2 regions of the Microbacterium aquimaris genome follow, and region 2 is predicted to be linked to the other one. Evidence: predicted binding sites of a transcription regulator. Region 2 holds the regulator's gene; the other holds the start of a gene.

Region 1 (3,407 bases), 870 kb from region 2:
CGGGCGGGTTCGAGCAGGGTCACCTCCCCAGTCTCGCACCGCGCATGGGTGCCGGGTTGATGGACTGTCGTCGACCGCGCGATATCGAGCGTCGTTGTTGTGGCGACCATGAACGGCGGTTGCTCAGAAGGGTGCCGCGGTGACACCCGCTTCGGAAAGGTCGGCTTCGCGCGATCCGTCGTCTGGATCGGGTGTGAACATGACTCGTGGTGGTGGATCGTCGGTGTACTCCAGCCCGGAGGGCGCGGTGAAGTGCAGTCGTCCGCCCGGTAGTTGGATCACGGTCCAGCCGGCGGCGTGTTTGAGAGTGTGGTGTCTCTTGCAGAACGCGCCGATGTTGTCGATATCGGTCGCGCCGCCGTCGGCCCAGTCTTCGCGGTGGTCTGCGTCGCAGTCCAGCGCGGGTCTGCGGCATCCCGGGAATCGGCATCGGATGTCTCGGGCGACCAGGTAGCGTCGTTGCGCCGCCGAGGGGAAGCGTCGGTCGACTGCGAGGACCGCGCTGCTGATCGGGTCGAGGAAGACCCGGTCGAACCCGGGGGCGTTCCCGGCGAGGATCTTCGCCGTATCCGGATCCACGGCGCACTTACCGTTCAGCTGTGCGCCACCGAACGTCGTGCCGGCGAGTGTGGTGGCGGGGACCGTCACCTGCACGTGCGCGCGAATCGCTCCGAGTCCGCCCGCTATCCCTGTCGGGTCGACGGACGGTGAGGCGGTGAGCATCATGTCCAGGAGGAGGTCGGTTCGGATGTGATCCATCGATCGATCGTCGAACCACCCCGGCGCATCTGTATCGGCACCACCTCCGACTGCATCGGTCGGTGAGGTGCCCTCCGCTGTCGGCGCATCAGAGCGTGACTCTTGCTCGGCGGCTTCGCGTCGCGCGGTACGGTCGGCGGCCCTGATCGCCTTCCCCTGTCGGGTGAGTCGGTCGTAAACTCCGTGGACTTCGACGCTCGGTCCGATCGCGCCGAGCATTGACATCCCGTCACGCAGGTCTTCCACCCATACTCTCCGGTCGAGCAGTGCGTCGTCGTGACGTTCCTGCACGCTCTTCGGGTTGAGCTTCTCGGCGACCTGTTCCGCGTACGACCTCACGCGTGACGGGGACGTCGTCTCTGCGTAGGCGAGGACGTCGTGCTCGTAGCTCTCGCGGGCCTCTCGCCCGGTGAGTTCCGTGCCGGTGTCGACGATGACCTTCACGTGTGCACGGGACACTCGGCCCGCATGCCATGCCTCCCACGTCGCCGCGAATTCCGTGACGGTGCGGTGCGCCTCGAACAAATGGGTCTGCATGGTGCGGTCGCTGACGCGCTTCGCGACGGCGATTTCGGCCGCCATTGCCCGCAGTGGCATCTCACGTTCCCGAGTAGAGGCATCGCGCAGCCGATCGGTCTGTCGCTGGGTGAGGTCGTATGCCTCGGCATACAAGCGGGCGCGTTCGGCTTGGATGCGCGCTTCGGCCGCATCGAACGCCGCGATCTCTGCGATCAGCTCGCGCGTGCGGAGCATCTCCGCCTCGCCCTGCTCTTCGATTGCCATGCCCACCCCCGGGTTGCCGCTGCATCCAGTATAGAACAGATATACGACAGACAGGAAGGCATAGTGCAGACATACGAGATGACAATAGGATAAATATTCGATATATGAGAGAGGTTCGGCAGCAGGCGGCGCACCGCCGCTTGCTGTCACGCAACGGTAAGGGGAACCTACCCGTCGAATTCCCGTGGCTCTCGGTACTCGGTGTGCTCGCCAGCGGCATCGACGAGCTCTCTCGGACAGCTGAGCTGTTCGTCGAAGAAGTCGCTGGTGCGGTTGATGTTCCACACCTGGCCGGCGACGAGGCTGATCGACAGTCGGTAGCAGGTGTGAATGGAGGAGGGTGTCGAGTCCAACCAGGCGCCCGAGTTCGCTGCGCCATCCGGGTTGTGACCCGATGTGACGAAGACATCGATATCAAGTACCGGATCGCCGAACCTGTCCTGGTGCTCGGACTCGTTGTAGATCACGGTCACGGGAGTCGCCGGGTCGATGAAGGTCGGGTCGGAGGACTCGTCCCAGTAGTGCGTTGAACCGCGGAGCGCGTCGAGGAGCGATTCGGCGTCGAATGTCCCCGGCGGGTGCGGTTCGGCGAGAGCGCCATACACGACGTTCTCCTGCGCGTCGAGTTGCCGCCACAGCTCGGAGTCGACCGCTGCCGGTGCGCACCCCGCGCTGACGGCGAGCGTGCCAGCGAGAAGGAGGACCGCCGCAGCTCTTCGCGGCGGAGTAGTCAACGGGGTCATCGTCACTCGTCAGCCCGGGCGAGCGACACGACGACGGCTCGGGCATTCGGGTCAAGGCGTAGATCTCCGTTCGGCGCTGAGGGAACGTGCGTCCCTATCGGCGATGCGGGCCGAATTCAGGTTCGACGTCCGCGAAATGATCGACTTCGGCGCGAAGTCGCTGAGTGAGCCCTTCCCCGTTGCGAAGCCACCGTTGCCAATTCTCTCCGGTCTCCCAGCCTTCGAAAGGGTTGCAGTGAGTTTCGAAGAACGCTTGCCAACCCGCGAGGTCTTCGCCGAGTTCTCGCGACAGTCCGTACGTCTCGGGCGTGGTCGTGTATCCGACGTCCCACGTCGGGGTGGACGTCTCCCACAGAGGGTAGGTGCGGGAGTAGTCGGGGAACAGCCGGATCACGCGGCGGGCGGGTGGGATCTGCTCCATAGCCAGCACCCTACGCACGTCCCCGTCCGGGCGGCCGTGAAGGGGCGACCGCGGATCAGGCGGGCTGCGGGGCCGGCCGGCGCACCGCGAGGAGGGTCAGGATGGCGCAGGTGATGAAGGAGCACGCGCTGACGAGGTACAGGGCGCCCGACCACCCGGAGTGGTCGCCCCCGGAGATGCCGTACGTGTCGGCGAGAGACATACTCGGCACAAAGGATGCGATGAACAGAGCCGGTGCGCCGAACGCGATCATCACCAGGTAGCCCGCCGCCGCGATCCAGGGAGGAGTGCCGGGATTTCTCCTGATGAGAACGAGCAGCAAGAGAGCTAGCGCGACGCCGGTGGCAAGAATCGCCAGGGGGAAGCCGGCGACGAACGACTCTCCGGCCCGTGCCATGGTCGCGTAGATGTCGTCGAGGCTCGCGCCGGGCACAGCGGCGCGCGGGTTGACGAAGAAGATCTGCAACGCGGCGAAGATGGCGTACAGGATGACCGCCAGGAACCCGGACGCTGCGACGACGCGGACTGCGCGCGAGGAGTTCGAGGTGCGCGACATGTCGGCAACCTATCCCGCGGCGAGCCCTCTGTACACAGGTCGCGCCACCCGCGAGCTTTGTCGGGCTCGCGGCGCTCGGCCCTCGGCAGGTGCGTCCGGCCCGACCTGGTGCTCGCGGACGGGCGCGCGTCGCGTTCTGCTCGAT
Region 2 (3,407 bases):
GCAGCACCTCGTTGGAGCCGTTGGCGGCCCAGATCTGGTCGGCGGTGATGCCCTCCCCCAGATACTCGGCGAAGGCCTCCCGTAGCGCGAGGAACTCACGATCGGGGTAGCGGTTGACATCCCGCAGGGCCAGCGCGATCGAGTCGAGGATGTCCCCGGCGACCTCGTCGGGCACAGGATGGGTGTTCTCGTTGACGTTCAGCGCCACCGGCAGAGGGGCCTGCGGGGCGCCATAGGGCGTCATTCCGCGGAGATCGTCGCGGAGGGGAAGGTCGTCGAGGCGAGCGGTCACCTCTCCCATGGTACGTGCGGTCGGGCGAGCGGGATCACTGCCCGTCGGCGGTGTACCGCGTGGGGATCGCCAGCTCCTGCCCCGCGGAGACGGCCACACCGTCGAGGGCGTTCAGTCGTGCGATGTCGTCGATCACGTCGCGCGGATCGCTCGACGGGGCGACACGCTCGGCGATCGACCACAGCGAGTCCCCCGCGCCCACGACGACGGTCGAGAAGGACGCGGGATCGGCGCCGGCGTCGCGAGAAGCCAGCGCTCCGCCACCGCTGATGACCGCGACGGCCACGCACGCGGCGACCGGGAAGGCGGCGAGTGCGGTGAACACGCGGCGACCGCGCGCGGTCATGCGCAGGCGGGTGCGGGGTTGCGGCGTGATGGTGATCGCGGTCATCTCTCCTCCTTCTTCGGGGAGAGGTTCGCACCGATGGACTCGGCCGGGAGCACCCGGTGCGAACCTCTCTTCCGAAGCTATCTTCGAGTTTCTATACTGTCAAGGGACCGGAACGGTGGATCTTCGTCGAACACGACACGCGGACTGCTTGCGGGCCGTGCCCGAAACGGGCGGATACCGTTTCGATGAGGACACCCCACCACCGACCTCCGACATTCGAAGAGCAGTGCCCCTCACGCCGGGAGACCGCGGCGGGGACGACGAGACAGGAGCACGAGATGACCGAGCCGACGAGCCGCGCCCGACCCCAGACCCGGCGGCGGCGCAGCCTCAGCGACAAGCAGCTCGCGATCCTCGAAGTGATCCAGCGCTCGATCGCGCGCCACGGATACCCGCCGAGCATGCGGGAGATCGGCGACGCGGTGGGCCTGAAGTCGCTGTCCAGCGTCACCCACCAGCTCAACCAGTTGGAACTGAGCGGCTACCTCCGCCGTGACGCCGGCAAAACCCGCGCGATGGAGGTGCTCATCGATCTGCCCGGTGCGAGCACCGAAAGTCCGGCGGACACCACGCCACCGGTCGGCGATGCCGCGATGGTGCCGCTCGTGGGGCGGATCGCCGCGGGCGTGCCCATCACCGCCGACCAACAGATCGACGAGGTGTTCCCCCTCCCCCGACAGCTGGTGGGCAAGGGCGATCTGTTCATGCTGAAGGTGTCCGGCGAGTCGATGATCGACGCCGCGATCTGTGACGGTGACTGGGTCGTCGTCCGCTCACAGCCCACCGCCGAGAACGGCGACATCGTGGCGGCGATGCTCGACGGTGAGGCGACCGTGAAGACATTCCGGCAACGGGACGGACACGTGTGGCTGTTGCCCCGCAACTCGGCGTTCGAGCCGATCCTCGGCGACGAGGCCGTCGTGTTGGGCAAGGTCGTCGCGGTGATGCGCGCGGTCTGATCGGGGCCGCAGGTGCGAAGCGGGGCGTCTTCCCGACAGAATGGGGCTCACCGAACCTAGGGAGCCTCGCCATGCCCACGACAGACATCGACGATCTCCGCGCGGAGATCGAACGCCTCCGGGCCGAGAACGCCGACCTGCGGTCGCAATCCGTCGACCCTCCGGACGCGGAGACCGTCCCCTCGGATCGTGTCGCCCGCACCGGGTGGTGGCGTGCGCTCATCTCCGCGGTGTGCATCGTCCTGGCCGGGATCCTCGTGCCGGTGTCGGTGGTGGGCACGTGGGCGCGTGCCGAACTGGTGAGCGAGGACGCGTTCGTGCAGACCTTCGGGCCCCTCGCCGACGATCCCGACGTCCAGCAGCTGGTCATCGACCAGGCATCCGCGGCGGTGAACGAGGCCGTCGACGTCGCCGGGATCACCAACGACGTCATCGACGGGGTGCAGAGCCTCGATCTTCCGCCGACGGCCTCGTCGGCGCTGGACCTGCTGCGCCAGCCCGCCGTCCAGGGTGTGCAGGGCCTCATCGACTCCGCGATCACCGGTGTCGTGCAGTCCGACGCGTTCCCCCAGGTGTGGCGCACCGCGCTGGTCGCCAGCCACCGCGCGCTCGTCGCGGCGGCGACCGGTGACGATACGACGGCGATCGCGATCGATGACACCGGTGCGCTCGGCATCCAGCTCGGACCGATCATCGACGAGCTGAAGACGCAGTTGAGCGATCAGGGATTCGGATTGGCCTCATCGATCCCGACGATCGACCAGACCATCGTGATCGTCCAGGCCGATGGCCTCCTCCTGGTCGGCACGATCTACAACATCGCCGTCGCCGCCGGCTACTGGATCCCGTTCATCGCGCTGGGCCTGGCCGCCGTCGGCGTCCTGGTCGCGCGCCGCCGTTCGACCGCGCTGCTGGGGGTGGGCGTGGCGATCACGATCGGTGCGGGACTTCTTGCCGTCGCTCTCACCAGCGCAGCGGCCGTGCTCAGCCTGAACGCCCCGTCCCTGGGGATCCCCGCACGCACACTCGAGGCGATCTACTACACCGTGGTCGGCGCGATGCGCGACACCGCGACGGTGCTGACCTTCCTCGGTGTCGTGGTGGCGGTCGCGGCGTGGCTGAGCGGTCGGTGGGCCCCGGCCCGCCGTGTCCGCGCGCTCGCGGGATCGCTCACGACCTCCGCGCGTGTGGGCCTGCGCCGACGCGGGCTGGACACCGGCGGATTCGGGGAGTGGATGCGCCGTCAGCGTGTGCTCGTGCGCATGGTGATCCTCGTCCTCGCCGTGATCCTCCTGTTCGCGCTGCGCCCGCTGACCTTCGGCGACATCGTGCTGGTCGTCGTCCTCGCCCTGGTCGTGTGGCTGATCGCATCCCTGCTCGAGAAGGATCCCGCCGAGGCCCCGGTCCTCGAGCAGGTCGAGGTCGTCGAGGAGGTCGTCGTCGGCGACGAGCCTGCCGACTCCGACGTCGACACCCTCGTGATCGAGGACGGTCCGGTCCCCGCCGAGAAGTGAGGATCGAGGTCACCTCCCCACCCGTCGTACGGTGGGGAGGTGACCTCCGCACTCCCCTACGGTTCCTGGCCCTCTCCGATCACCGCAGCCGCAGCGTCGGCCGCCTCGTCGCGCATCGACGGCGCACGGTTCGTCGGCGAAGACGTGTGGTGGGGCGAGCCGGTCCCGGAGCAAGCCGGCCGTGTCGCGGTCCGAAGGCGCGGCGCCGACGGCACCGTGCGGGATGTCCTGCCCGAGCCCTGGAACGCCCG

Evidence for each region. The regulator LexA, encoded in region 2, represses DNA repair genes until DNA is damaged. The targets are predictions, from matches to a motif close to TCGAACANNTGTTCGA.
Region 1: the regulator LexA is predicted to act here: its motif matches at 1,574-1,589, upstream of ABD204_RS05445 (HNH endonuclease signature motif containing protein).

Annotation. Positions count from the first base shown of each region.
Region 1 covers NZ_BAAAPT010000001.1:1,163,815-1,167,221, forward strand. The annotation lists gene cofG (7,8-didemethyl-8-hydroxy-5-deazariboflavin synthase CofG) at 1-23, opposite strand, end outside; gene ABD204_RS05445 (HNH endonuclease signature motif containing protein) at 124-1,542, opposite strand; gene ABD204_RS05450 (hypothetical protein) at 1,710-2,285, opposite strand; gene ABD204_RS05455 (hypothetical protein) at 2,380-2,706, opposite strand; gene ABD204_RS05460 (hypothetical protein) at 2,762-3,262, opposite strand.
Region 2 covers NZ_BAAAPT010000001.1:2,029,886-2,033,292, reverse strand. The annotation lists gene ABD204_RS09295 (histidinol-phosphate transaminase) at 1-301, opposite strand, end outside; gene ABD204_RS09290 (LysM peptidoglycan-binding domain-containing protein) at 327-683, opposite strand; gene lexA (transcriptional repressor LexA) at 962-1,642, shown strand; gene ABD204_RS09280 (hypothetical protein) at 1,714-3,156, shown strand; gene ABD204_RS09275 (prolyl oligopeptidase family serine peptidase) at 3,196-3,407, shown strand, end outside.